3 regions of the Lysinibacillus sp. ACHW1.5 genome follow, and region 2 is predicted to be linked to each of the others. Evidence: riboswitches for the same ligand, from Rfam matches in the RefSeq annotation. Region 2 holds a riboswitch; each other region holds the start of a gene.

Region 1 (2,269 bases), 2.2 Mb from region 2:
TGCACCAAGTATGCTAGCGCATGAATTAATCGCAGAAATCCCAGGAACAATTTCTACTTCAATTCCTGTAGCTTCTGTCCAGCCTAGCTCAATTAACACCTCATAGACTAATCCTGCCATGCCATAGACGCCTGCATCACCACTCGAAATTACTGAGACGATGCTCCCTGCTTCGGCTTGACGAACGGCTTCCTGTGCACGCGACACTTCTTCTGTCATGCCTGTACTAACAATCGATTTTGCACTTACTAAATCTTGAATCAGCTCTACATAGGTTTTATAGCCTATAATCATATCACTTTGTTGTAAAGCCTCTACTGCACGTGTCGTAATATGCTTAAAATCTCCAGGTCCAAAGCCTACTACGAAAATTTTTCCTTTTTGCGCCATGTTGTTACCCCTCTTTCACCTTTTCGATCCCTTTAATGGCAGTTGTTTGAGCAGTACGCTGTAATGTACCTTCACGAAGTGTAAAGACATGTTCGTTGTATAAGGATTCATGATGTAAATCTTGTACTAGTGTTCTAGCATGCTCTGTTGATGGCACACGATACCAGTTTCCTTGAGGATAAGCGATTACCACACAAGCATCCTTGCAGCGTCCATTACAGCGCGTTCTTGTCGTATGTATTTCCTGATCGAGTGCTTGCCGCTGTATCTCATCTCGAATGGCTAAGGTAATTTCCTCCCCATCCTTTTTCATGCAGCTACTGCCATTGCAAATAAAGAGATGTGTTTTCATCCCCTCTAAATTCCAAGTTGTCATCTTCTGTCTCCCCTCATTTGCTTTTTGGAAAAAGAAAAACCTTTACTCTATAACGAAGAGTAAAGGTTTTGTAGAAGCCAAATAAAAACGAATAGAATGAAATACAGGTACCCGCTTTCGCTTCAACTTCTCCCTCCGAAAAGTTTGCATGCACAATCAAATAAGCAGGTTTCCTGACTTAAGCTTCATTTTACTGTCGCACCTTCCCAAGTTTGCACCAGTGGCTTTGCGATTTCATCAGCTATTACAGTAGCGGGGGCTGTATTGGATTTTCACCAATTTCCCTATTATCTCGAGCTATTCGAGCACTTATTGACGTTTTATATGAAATTTTTAGTAGAATTTTAAATAGAAAACTGTCTTTATCATATCTTATTATTTTAAAATTTCAATATTTCTTTAAAAATTTATGACAAATTTATCAATTTTGAATGGAACTAGGTATGAAATTTATACAATCATATAATTTGCACACAAAATTTTATCAGAATATTCACCGTTGACCTTTAATTTAAAAAATTTCATAAAAGGTATAGCATATTTATGGAAATTCATGTTACACTTTGTCGTGAAATCTCACAATTTGAATGTTTTTCGGTGCAAAGTGCTTGTCATTTTGCTTAAAAGGGAAGCCGGTTTGAGTCCGGCGCGGTCCCGCCACTGTAATAGGGAGCTTTATAGAATATGTCACTGTCCAACGGATGGGAAGACCTATAAAGCATTGAACTAGAGCCAGGAGACCTGCCGAAAAATAAGTGATCGTTTCAACCTACGAGGATAGGTGTGCGGCTTAGCAGATGAGACTGTTATTTGCTTTTTTAGCTATGCACTTTTCCACCTAAGGAGAAGTGCTTTTTTTAATTACGCACGCAATATTCTAAAAATCTATTAATTAGTTAGGAGGAAAGCTTTTTGACATTATCATGGTGGAAACTTAGTTATTTTTTACTGGCCTTTTTAATCGTGCCAAAACGTGCCTTTGCCATGCATATCATGGAAGGTTTTTTACCAATCGAATGGGCTATTTTTTGGTGGGTGATCTCTATCCCATTTATCATTCTAGGATTGCGTTCTATTCGAAAAACCATTGATGAAAATCCTGAAACAAAAATGCTTTTGGGGCTTTCAGGAGCCTTTGCCTTTGTGCTATCCGCCCTAAAAATCCCTTCAGTTACAGGTAGTTGCTCTCACCCAACTGGTGTAGGACTTGGGACAGTACTTTTTGGCCCTCTAGCAATGAGTGTAATTGGAACAATCGTTTTATTATTTCAATCTTTATTATTAGCTCATGGAGGAATTACAACTTTAGGGGCTAATGCCTTTTCTATGGCTATTGTTGGTCCTTTTATTGCTTACTTTGTCTTTAAAGGGGCTCAAAAAGTAGGGTTGTCATTTTCACTAGCCATATTCTTTGCAGCTATGCTTGGTGATTTAGGTACATACATTGTGACTTCTGTACAACTAGCACTAGCCTTTCCTTCAGAGGTTGGAGGCTTTATGGCA
Region 2 (2,269 bases):
CTGTTAATATCAACGTTTCCATTTTTAATGAGCGGTCTACGAGTCTAGCAAAGCTCATAACAACTACCATCGTAATGATAGCACCAATCATACTAAAGGTTGGCAGCGCATACAAACCGACAACAGGTATAGAAATACTAAAAAAGATCGTTAAAACAGCACCAACAGAAGCCCCTGATGAAACCCCTAGTGTATATGGATCTGCTAATGGATTTTTTAATAAACCTTGGAAAGCTGCTCCAGCAATAGCTAGAGATGCGCCTACTAGTCCCGCTAATAACACGCGAGGCAAACGAATTTTCCAAAAGATATTGGCGGCTGTTTCATCAACCGCCTTATTCCACAATACTTCTAATGGAATATGAACCGAGCCTATCGCTACGCCACACCAGATGCTAATAAGAAGAAGCGTACATGTTAATGTATAGGCTAGTGCTATGTTTTTCACTTAAATACCTCAGGATAGATTGCTTTTGCTAATTCTTCTAGACCTTCAGCTAAACGTGGCCCTTGACGACTTGTCGTACTTTCATCTACCTGCACAATCGCATTATTTTTTACGGCATTAATCGTATCAAAGCCCGCACGTTTTGGTATTTTCGTTAAAATATCTGGTACATAATGATATGTCACCACGATGACATCTGGATTTTTTGCGATAATTTGTTCTGCATCAATTTTATACCAATTATCGCCATCTACAGCTACATTCTCTGCATTAATCATTTCAAGCATCGCGTTCATAAATGTACCATTGCCAGCTGTATAAATATCTGGCTCATCTGATGCTTCAACTAACACTTTTTTGGGTTCAACATCCTTGACTTTAGACAAAACTTCTTCTACTTTTGCCTTCATATTCGCGACAATTTTTTCTGCCTCTGGTAATTTCCCTGTAGCACGTCCCAGTTGCTCAATTGTTGTATATGTTTCATTAAAGTCTTGTGCATTTTTTACAACAAATACTTTCAAACCTGCTGATTCAAGCTGTGCAATAGCCTCTTCTGAAAGAGACATGCTAGATTCGTGTGAAAAAACGATATCTGGTTTTAAAGCAATAATTTTTTCAATATCGTATTCCATACCGCCAACCTTATCCTTCTCAGCTGCCTCTGGCGGATAATCGTCGTTGTCCGTAACACCAACTATTTCATCATTTAAACCTAGTCCAAAAAGGATTTCCGTATTACTCGGAATAAGTGAAATAATTTTCTCAGGAGGTGCTTCAAGTGTAATGTCCTTACCAAGGGCATCTGTTATCGTCATTGGGAATGTTGCTTCATCCACCTGGGCTGTTTCTTGCTGTGTTTGCTGCTCGTTAGATGGCTTGTTATCTTTTGCTTCCTGCCCACAAGCAGCTAGCAAGCCTACTGCTAAAAATGCTGATAATCCTATTTTCCAAAATTTCTTCATGTGAATCCTCCTTCGTTGATCCGTGCGACATTTCGCTTTATTCTACATCAAAATAAAACCCCTCATCTTTGATCGATGAGGGGGCAAAATCGCACCAAAAAAACTGATACAAAATCCACCACCCTATCCTCGTAGGTTGTCATGTCGTTATAAAGGCAGGTCTCCTGGCTAGTGCTACTTGCGATTTTTCAAGCCTTCCCGAAATCTTCAGTGGCATCATTTGAAAAAACTCACACTTACAGTGGCGGGACCGCATCGGAATTACACCGATTTCCCTTTTCACTTTACTTAAGTAAAGAACCTTTATAATATTCAGTTGATTTCATTATACATGAAAATGAAAGAAGTCGCCTCCATTCAAGACGACTCCCCGGCCATTATACAATTTCAGAAAAGTATTGAACTGTTTTCATTTGTGCACCCATTTCTCTTAATGACCATGTCTGCTCTAAATAAATGTCCGCTAGTTTTTCATATTTCCCACCAAATTTATGTGCCCACTCAACCGCTATGACACTTTCATAAAGGTGCGCCATTTTTTCCGCCACACCTTTTGCTTCAAAAGTTTTCGTTGCTTCGTCTAAAGCGCTAAAAATTTGGAGTTTCACAGACATATTCGCCAATTGTTCTTTAACAATTTGTACTAATGAACTGTTAGCTAATTTGTCTAATCGTTCCTCCATCTCCTGTACAAACAGTTCATGGGCATGAAACTTATCTACTAAACGAATGAGTTCCAAGGCCAAAATATTAGCCGTCCCCTCCCACACCGTCAATACTTGCGCATCTCTTAATAAGCGAGGCGTTACAAAGTCTTCTATATAGCCATTACCTCCATGTAATTCAATTGCCTCAC
Region 3 (2,269 bases), 1.1 Mb from region 2:
TACATATTTTTTAACAATGTTGATTTTCCGCTCCCATTAGGACCAATTAATCCAACAAATTGCTTTTCTTTTATTTGAATGCTTACATCATGCAGTATACGCTGATCGTAAATGGAGAATGATATTTGTTTCGCTTCTAATGTCATGGAAGTTAATCTCCTTCACCGAAAGAATAGTTGTTACGACGGAGAAGCCAAATGAAAAATGGTCCTCCACAAAAAGCTGTAATAATACCAATTGGCATTTCCTGAGGAGCAATAATAATTCGAGCAAAGGCATCTGCCCACACTAAGAATATTCCACCTATTAAAGCACTGATAGGTATTACGTATTTATAGTTTGAGCCCACAATTAAACGCACAATATGGGGAATAATTAATCCCACAAATCCTATAGAACCACTAACTGCGACAAGCACACCTGTTAATAGAGATACTAGTAGTATTAACTGAATACGGAATTGCTGAAGATTAACGCCTAATGTCACTGCCGCCTCTTCTCCTAGTAATAATAAATTTAAATTGCGATAGTGTAGCCACAGTAGCCCAAATACAATAAAGAATACGAAAGCTGGAATCACAATATTATTCCATTTGGCTCCAGCTAAACTACCTAGCATCCAAAACATAACAGCCTTTAAGGCCCCTTCTTGCTTTGACATCATTAAAATAAAGTTAGAGATAGCCGTTAAGATAAAGGACACAGCCATGCCTGCCAATAGCAAGCGGAAAATAGAGACACGTCCCCCAACACGTGATAAGAAAAAGACAAGTGCAATGGCAAGTAATGAACCAAGGAATGCGGATACTGAAAGAGCGTAAATACCTAAAAATGAAAAGGCTCCTAAAATAATCACAGAAGTAGCGCCGACAGCTGCCCCTGAAGAAATCCCTAGAATATACGGGTCTGCAATAGAATTACGTACTAGTGCCTGAATGGCTGCCCCTGCAATAGCTAACCCCGCTCCTACTATCGCTGCTAGCAAAACACGAGGTGCTCTTATTTGCCAGATGATGATTTCCTGAGAGCGACTCCAATCTTGCTCGATCGAATTTTGTATAAAAGGAATTTTAGAAAGAATAACTTTCCATACATATAGCGGTGTAACTGAAACTGAGCCAACCATTACAGCAAAGGTCATTGAAACAATTAATACCATGAAAAGTACGAAGGAAAATAACATAAATTTTTTATTCATCTGTTTTAAACTCCTACTGAATATATTGATGAATGAAGCAATAAAAAAAGGTATCCCATGCGAAAATGCGCATAGAAATACCCTAGATTAAACAAAGTCAGAAAAATATCCAGCTATTGTCCGTATTGCTTGCATCCTCGTGGGCATTACAGGTATTACTAAATGGCAGGTCTCCTGGCTTCGATTCACTATCCTATAATTGCCTTCCCATTCTTAAACAGTGGCAAATCATATTATAGGATTCCTCGTTACAGTTGCGGGACAGCGTCGGACTTCCACCGACTTCCCTTTTAAGTGACATTTAAAAATGTCACACCAATAGTATTTGAAGTTATAAAATGGTGACGGTTCTATCATACATTTTTATAGATAGATAGTCTACTTCAATTTAATTCAGCAATTGAGTTAACTTAAATAAACAATAAGGTTGACACAAATACATTCGTTTTTTACACTAGCAGTAATAACTTATAAAGCGAGGTGAAATTCATGGCAACTGTTACACAACATAGTCACCATAAGTTAAGAACTGTTGACATTACCTACATTGGGTTATTTTCAACGCTAATGATGGTGGGTGCTAATATCACTTCCTTTGCACCTTTTATGGTAGTTGGTGGTGTACCCATTACGCTTCAAACCTTCTTTGCAATTTTAGCAGGGCTTATTCTTGGTAGTAGAAAAGGTGCGCTCGCCTGCACAATTTATATGTGCGTAGGATTGGCAGGAGCCCCTGTCTTTGCTCGTTTCGGTGGTGGAATTGGCCAAATTTTAAGCCCTACCTTTGGGTTTATTATTACATTTATATTAGCTGCATTTGTTGCAGGATTGATCGTAGAACGAAGCGGGACAAAGAAAAGTTTTATCGTAGCTGCTTTGGTAGCAACGGCTATAAATTATTTGATAGGAACAAATTGGATGTTTTTTGCCTATAAGCTTTGGGCAAGTGCGCCAGAGAATTTTTCATATAAGCTCGCTTGGCTTTGGATGATTCCTCCACTACCAAAAGATATTATTTTAGCTATTTTTGCTGGTATCTTCGCCTATAGATTACAAAAAACATTGAAGATT

The links. A riboswitch is a leader RNA that binds a small molecule or an ion and turns the genes downstream of it on or off. The one in region 2 is predicted to bind cobalamin.
Region 1: linked by a shared signal. The riboswitch ahead of L6W14_RS13575 ((2Fe-2S) ferredoxin domain-containing protein) and the one ahead of L6W14_RS02500 (ABC transporter substrate-binding protein) in region 2 are both predicted to bind cobalamin.
Region 3: linked by a shared signal. The riboswitch ahead of L6W14_RS20215 (FecCD family ABC transporter permease) and the one ahead of L6W14_RS02500 (ABC transporter substrate-binding protein) in region 2 are both predicted to bind cobalamin.

What each region holds. Positions count from the first base shown of each region.
Region 1 is NZ_CP091777.1:2,713,553-2,715,821, forward strand. Features, by position in the region: gene cobJ (precorrin-3B C(17)-methyltransferase) at 1-390, opposite strand, end outside; gene L6W14_RS13575 ((2Fe-2S) ferredoxin domain-containing protein) at 395-766, opposite strand; cobalamin riboswitch at 912-1,094, opposite strand; cobalamin riboswitch at 1,345-1,530, shown strand; gene L6W14_RS13580 (energy-coupling factor ABC transporter permease) at 1,679-2,269, shown strand, end outside.
Region 2 is NZ_CP091777.1:531,578-533,846, reverse strand. Features, by position in the region: gene L6W14_RS02505 (FecCD family ABC transporter permease) at 1-448, opposite strand, end outside; gene L6W14_RS02500 (ABC transporter substrate-binding protein) at 445-1,413, opposite strand; cobalamin riboswitch at 1,550-1,733, opposite strand; gene L6W14_RS02495 (acyl-CoA dehydrogenase family protein) at 1,791-2,269, opposite strand, start outside.
Region 3 is NZ_CP091777.1:4,024,469-4,026,737, forward strand. Features, by position in the region: gene L6W14_RS20210 (heme ABC transporter ATP-binding protein) at 1-146, opposite strand, end outside; gene L6W14_RS20215 (FecCD family ABC transporter permease) at 152-1,198, opposite strand; cobalamin riboswitch at 1,345-1,533, opposite strand; gene L6W14_RS20220 (biotin transporter BioY) at 1,688-2,269, shown strand, end outside.